Regions from separate parts of the Arthrobacter sp. SIMBA_036 genome, predicted to be linked through region 2. Evidence: riboswitches for the same ligand, from Rfam matches in the RefSeq annotation. Region 2 holds a riboswitch; the other holds the start of a gene.
The links. A riboswitch is a leader RNA that binds a small molecule or an ion and turns the genes downstream of it on or off. The one in region 2 is predicted to bind glycine.
Positions count from the first base shown of each region.

Region 1 (3,406 bases), on a different contig from region 2:
TCGGTGAAAGGGTGCTGTTCGCTCTGGCCGGCGGTCCATGAAGGCTCTTTTCGGACGATAGCTTGTGCATTCGGGACATGTGGGAAATGCGTGTGCCGGGGACCTCCACTCGTAGGGTGGTCCCCGGCCGGTGGAGTCTAGAGACTACCGACGTTGACTGTCACGACGGCGGACTTGCAGGCGTCCTGGTTGACGGTGGTGCTGTCGATAAACTTCAGCACACCGGAGCCCACAGAGGTTCCGGTGGAGTTCGCAGCCACCGGGCTGTTGCTTGTCACGGCGGTGACATCGAACCAGGCAGGAAGGCAACCGGCGACGTCGGTGGTCACGTGAGCGGAGAGAGCACCGACCACGGTGCTTGAGGTGGTGGAGTTGTCCGCCGTGTACGCAACATTGACCTGATTGCCCGGTGCGAGACCGCCCGCAAACGTCGCATGAAGGGTGACAGTGCCGCCACCGGCCGAGTTGGTTGCGGCTCCAGTTCCGGAGCCCGTGGTGGTCCAGTACGCGTAAGCGGCTCCGCCACCCACCGCTACCAAAGCGACGCCTGCGACTGCGGCGGTGACCCGGCTCTTCTTGGAAAGTTTGCGCATGATGTAACTCCTTGGTTGATCGGTCCCAGGGAGCCGCCAGGCAACTCCCAACCATCCGGCCGAGGGTGGCGGATGAAGCGATGTCCCCATGGTTCAGTGAGCGCGCACCGAGTGGCTAGCGTTCCGTGTACGCCATTTTTTCGTCCGAACAGAGCAGGAAAATACCCATACGCGGCATGCAACTACTCAGTCTTATGTAACTGACTACTTGGACAAGCGCCGCCAATTCCGGGCTACCGCTGGGTAATACGCCCCAACTCCACACGGACGGAATCCAAGGAATGGACAAACGCATCGGCCTTCCAACCAACGGCCGGAAGAGGCCTTGCGTCAAGATTGTGGCGATCTTGAGCAAAAACTGCGCGTATATTCGAGTGCTCGGATGGCCGCCCCAGGCCCTGCCTTGCTGCGTGGAGAACTCGGGAGGAGCGCGGAATGAGCAGCTGCTAGGCCGATATGACCGCGCCTAAGGAGTTGAAGCTGTAGAGCTGGATTCCCTCGATTCCGGGCTGCGCAGCCAGGTCATGTATCAGCGCATCCGGTGAATACCGCTCACCCATCAGAAGCCTCTTGGCGAGCGGTCCCCTCTTGCTGAGGAATTTCAGGGAGGAACCCACACCAATCTTGCTGGCCAGGGAGATGAGCTTTGTCTTGGGTACGGCCCCGGCTACTCCGGCCCAGACCGGGAGGTGCACGCCCTGCCGCCGGAGCAACGCCGCATAATTGTGGATCGCATTGGCCGAGAAGCACATCTGGGTCACCACCCTTGTGGCGTATTCCTGTTTGGCGGCCAAGGCTTCCAATAACTGCAGTCCGTTGATGTTTGGGTGGCCCTCGGGGTACCCTGCCACCCCCACCGCCATCTTCCCGCCTGTGATGTCTGCAATATCCCGCACGAGTTCGATGCCGGTTGAATACGGTCCCGCCGGATGGGGCGCATCACCGCCAATCGCAAACACCTCAGAGATGCCTGAACTGGCGCAGTCGCCAAGAATCCGCTGCAGCTGGGCTCGGCTATCGAGGCACTTCGCAGCTAAGTGTGGCACCGCTGCGTAGCCCAGTTCACTGAGCTGGATAGCGGTCCCCATGGTGGGGCCAATTCCATGGTGCGGCAGGCACGTGACACTGATGGTGGTGCTCTTGGGCAAGGCTTCAGCGACCCGGGCAACAACGCCGTCGGTGGGAATGATTTCGACGCGGGTGGGGAGCATGGATCAGGTCCTGGTTCGCTGGCGTACTGGCGGGCGCAGTTGTTTCGGGCGTTGTGTGGCCTGATTTGCACCCTTGGGTAGGGTCATTTCATGCAGAGCGGGCCTCACAGGGCGGTCAGCATCCACGTCGACGGAGTCGTACCCTATGGCCTTGAGCATAGTGTCGACGTCGGCCAGGCGTCGTGCGCCGATATGCCGGTCCGCGAAGGCGGTAGGGGTTGATTGAACGGTCAAGAGGAACTCCATAATTCACGGCCCAGTGAGCGCCACAATGAATAAAAGTTCCTCCCCGCTCTGTCTTGGACCTGAGAGATTCCGCAGACTGTGTTTCCACGTTATGCCTGCTTGCACCGTCGGTGAGCCCGGTTATCCGTGCTACTTTCCAGAGTTGCCTCGCCGCGGCGGTACATGGGCCTGAGAGATTCCCGGGGAGGATTTGCTCCTACGGCGCCTGACTGGATGTACCGGCAGGACTCTCCCGCCGCAGATCAAAAGCGTTGCGCCACCTGAGTGACACGCTTCACACCATAGCGGGTTCGTTTGAAGAAGCGCAACCATACATGCATGGGTGCGCAGACGGTTCTTCCCTCAAAACCCGCGGACACCTCCCAGATTTACTTATCCACATCGCCCCCTGCTTCGCACTTCTTTGACATCCCGGAATGGTAGTTTGATCTCTGCTGAGCCAGACACCTGTACCCGATCTGAGGACACTCCATGTTTAAGGGTTTCAAAGAGTTCATACTTCGCGGCAATGTCATCGAACTTGCGATTGCAGTGGTCATTGGTGGTGCATTCACCGCATTGGTTGGCGCGTTTACAACGAACATCATCAACCCCGTCATAGCCGCTGCCGGCGGAATGAAGGCTGATGGCCTTGGCTTCAAGATCTGGCAGGACAACCCTGCCACGTTCGTCAACATCGGCGCCGTCCTCACCGCCGTCGTGACCTTCTTGATTACCGCTGCGGTGGTCTACTTCGTCTTCGTTGCCCCGATGAACAAAGTCAACTCCATGGTCAAAAGCCGCCTCGGCGCGGCAGAGCCGGAGGAAAAGCCCCTTCCCGCGGACACAGCCTTGTTGGCCGAGATCCGCGACCTGTTGAAGGACGCAGCCGAACCCCGTAAAGCCAGCCACGCTGCCACTTCCGGCCAAGGCCCAAGCTCCGACCACATCCACTAGGCGGGCCCGCGGCAACCGGATGGGCAGGACTGGCAGTATCCACCGTCAGCTAAGCACCCGGTACTTGAGGAAAATTGCTCCGTTGCCGAACGTGCGCTCCTGAACGAGTTCCAGCCGGGTACCAAAGTCTGCGGGCAAGCCCTTCTTCCCGCCACCTACGATGGCCGGCACCATAACCAACTGGCATTCATCGATCAGTCCATCACGGAACGCTTGGGCTGCGAGTTCCGGGCCCCCGATGGAGATGTCTGTTGCAACTGACGCCTTGAGTTTCCGGACATCGTCAGCCCTGTACTCCCGCTCAATCTTGGTGTTGCGAGTGGACGGATCCTGCAGGGTTCGCGAGAAGACCACCTTCTCCGCCCGGCGCCAAAGGTGCGCAAAGTCATCGATGAAAGGCGGTTCGGACGAGGTATCCCA
Region 1 covers NZ_JAWRXG010000007.1:75,329-78,734, reverse strand. Annotated here, with positions in the region: gene SB659_RS11110 (hypothetical protein) at 1-39, opposite strand, end outside; gene SB659_RS11105 (hypothetical protein) at 138-593, opposite strand; gene SB659_RS11100 (methylenetetrahydrofolate reductase) at 1,040-1,804, opposite strand; gene SB659_RS11095 (hypothetical protein) at 1,808-2,038, opposite strand; glycine riboswitch at 2,197-2,295, opposite strand; gene mscL (large conductance mechanosensitive channel protein MscL) at 2,522-2,986, shown strand; gene SB659_RS11085 (dihydrofolate reductase family protein) at 3,032-3,406, opposite strand, start outside.
Region 1: it holds a riboswitch for glycine, as region 2 does, so the genes downstream of both, SB659_RS11095 (hypothetical protein) here and gcvP (aminomethyl-transferring glycine dehydrogenase) in region 2, are expected to answer to the same signal.

Region 2 (3,406 bases):
TCCGGGGTTCGCGTCCCTGGACTCGGGGATGAGCACCCTCCCGAAGGCCAAGAGCGGCAGCAACAGGAAAGCGGCCACCAGGAAGACTGCGCCCCACCAGAAGTGCTCCACCAGCCAACCACCGAAGATGGGGCCAAGGGCCGCCCCACCGGAAAAACCCGCTGCCCATACGGCGATGGCAAGCCGACGCCGGTTGGGATCGGTGAAGATGTTCCGGATCAAAGACAGCGTGGAAGGCATCAGCATGGCTCCGAAGATGCCAAGGGCGGCGCGACCGGCGATGAGCCACTCCGCCGAAGGGGCAAATGCCGTAGCAGCCGAAACCGCTGCGAAGCCTGTGCTGCCGATCATTAGCAACCGCCGTCGGCCGATCCTGTCGCCCAGGTTGCCCATGGAAACCAGCAAGGCTGCCAACACCAGGGGGTAGGCGTCGATAATCCACAGCAGCTGCACGCCGCCCACATCAAGGGATCGGGCGATCTGCGGCAGCGCGAAGGTCAGCGCGGTGTTGTCGACGGCGACCAGCAACACCGGGAACATCAGCAGTCCCAGCGCCGCCCAATCGCGCCACGGCGCTGTCCTGCCCAGAGCGGGCCGAACGGAGCGGGGAGCCTGAGTTGCGGACGGAGTGAACATGGCACTTACTATACCGTCCAGACGGTATAGTTTCAATTCAGATCAACCGATCCTTTAGGGAATGATGTAGTCATGCCACGAAAACCAGTTGCCCGGGACGCCGTCCTGGACGCTTACGAAGCACTGCTCATTGAGGTCGGGGAGCGCGCCGCCACCCTCGACGCCGTCGCCAAGCGGGCAGGCGTGTCCAAGGGCGGGTTGCTGTATCACTTCCCGAACAAGGAATCTTTGATCACTGCTTTGCTGGCGCGTTTGGACCAGCTCGCGGAAGAGGACACGGAAAGGATGAAGGCAGCTCCTGAAGGAGCTGCTGTGCACTTCATTCGTTCCTCACTATGGGCTGACACGCCCATGGACCGCGCCTTCGTGGCTGCGACCCGCCTTGCCGAAGTGGCTCATGAAGAAACGAGGCTCAGGTTTGCCGCAATCCAGCAGATGTGGCTCGATGTCTTGGCGGAGGACGTGGGGCCGGACGTCGCCAAGGCCGTGAGCTATATGGGCGACGGCCTGTATTTCAACGCGATGTTCGAGGGCGGGCAGGACAATGGCAACGCCGGGCGGGCGGCCGACGTCGAGATTCTTCTCAGTGTCTTGGACCGGCTGCGGAACTAACGGGTCATCATTTGCGGGCAGCGGCGCCGCATAGGACAATTAACATTTGTGGCGTGCCTGTCAAGGTGCCCATACACAACTGAACATGCCTTTGATCTGCGGCGGGAGAGTCCTGCAAGCAAGAGGTGCAGGCGCCGTAGGAGCAAATCCTCCCCAGGAATCTCTCAGGCCCATGCACCGCCGCGGCGAGGCAACTCTGGAAAGCAGCACAGCAATCGGCCCAACTCCGGGCAGGCTGCCGTGCTCACCGACGGTGCAAGCGATGATTGTCCACAACGCGCGGAAACTCTCAGGTCCAATACAGAGTGGGGAGGGACCCAGCCGCTGTGGCGTACACAAACGCCGCCCAAGTAATGGAGTTCCCCGTGACGGTTAGTTCTGCCTCCACCACCTTCGTCGATCGGCATATCGGCGCACGACGCCAAGCCGACGTCGACACTATGCTCGCCTCCGTCGGCTATGACACGGTCGATGCCCTGGTTGACACCGCTGTTCCCAAAGATATTCGTCAGGACGTTGCACTCACGCTCCAGGACGCGTTGAGCGAAGTGCAGGTTCTCGCTGAGCTCCGCAAGCTGGCGTCCAAGAACAAGACCGCTGTGCAGATGATCGGGCAGGGTTATTACGACACCGTCACGCCCCCGGTGATTCGCCGCAACATCCTTGAGTCGCCGGCCTGGTATACCGCGTACACGCCGTATCAGCCGGAAATTTCGCAGGGCCGCCTCGAAGCTCTCTTGAACTTCCAGACCATGGTCCAGGACCTGGTTGGCCTCCCGATCGCCAACGCGTCGTTGTTGGACGAAGCCACGGCCGTTGCCGAAGCCGTCCTGATGATGCGCCGGGCGAACAAGTCCGCAGCTGCGCGTGATGGCAAGACCGTCCTCGACGCCGACTGCCTCCCGCAGACCATCGCCGTGGTCAAGGGCCGCGCCGAGGCGTTGGGTTTCGAGGTTGAGGTCGCGGACCTCTCGCTCGGGCTTCCCGAGGGTGCCATCAACGGTGTTGTGCTGCAGCAGCCCGGTGTTTCGGGCCGCGTGTTCGATCACTCTGCTGTGATCGCTGAGGCCAAGGAACGCGGTGCGTTGGTCACGGTTGCTGCCGACCTTCTGTCCCTGACGCTCATCACCCCTCCCGGTGAGCAGGGCGCTGACATTGCGGTTGGTTCCGCGCAGCGCCTTGGTGTGCCGCTGTTCTTCGGCGGCCCGCACGCGGCGTACATGGCTGTCCAGAAGGGCCTGGAGCGTTCCATGCCGGGCCGCTTGGTGGGTGTTTCCAAGGATGACGCCGGTGTCCCGGCCTACCGCTTGGCGCTGCAGACCCGTGAGCAGCACATCCGCCGTGAGAAGGCCACGTCCAACATCTGCACGGCACAGGCGCTGCTCGCGATTGTTGCTTCGATGTACGCGGTGTACCACGGCCCCGACGGCCTGAAAGCGATCGCTGAGACGGCTCACAACCACGCCCGTACCCTCGCGGCCTCCCTGAAGGCTGCCGGCGTCGAGGTCCTTCACGGTTCCTTCTTTGACACCGTCACCGTCCGCGTACCGGGCCGCGCTGCAGAGATCGTGGCCGACGCCGAGGCCAAGGGCATCAACCTCCGCGGCATCGACCCCGACACGGTTGGCATCTCGGTTGATGAAACCACCACGACGGCGGTAGTGGCCGACGTTGCGTCGGTGTTCGGCGCTTCGGTTGCCGAGTCTACGGAGGGCTTCGCACTGGAGGGGTCCGTGGAGCGTACGAGTGACTTCATGCAGCACCCGGTGTTCAACACGCACCGTTCCGAGACCCAGCTTCTCCGTTATATCCGTAAGCTCTCTGACCGGGATCTGGCGTTGGACCGCACCATGATTCCGCTGGGTTCGTGCACCATGAAGCTGAACGCGACCGCTGAGATGGAAGCGATTTCGTGGCCGGAGTTCGCCTCCATCCACCCGTTCGCGCCGGAGTCCCAGACCGAGGGGTGGCGTGAACTGATCAGCGACCTTGAGGCGCAGCTGACCGAGATCACCGGTTATGACCAGGTGTCCATCCAGCCGAACGCCGGTTCCCAGGGTGAGCTCGCCGGTCTGCTCGCGATCCGCGGGTACCACCGCTCCAACGGCGATGACCAGCGCAACGTGTGCCTGATCCCAGCGTCGGCGCACGGCACCAA
Region 2 covers NZ_JAWRXG010000002.1:427,948-431,353, reverse strand. Annotated here, with positions in the region: gene SB659_RS04660 (MFS transporter) at 1-636, opposite strand, end outside; gene SB659_RS04655 (TetR/AcrR family transcriptional regulator) at 709-1,248, shown strand; glycine riboswitch at 1,341-1,438, shown strand; gene gcvP (aminomethyl-transferring glycine dehydrogenase) at 1,602-3,406, shown strand, end outside.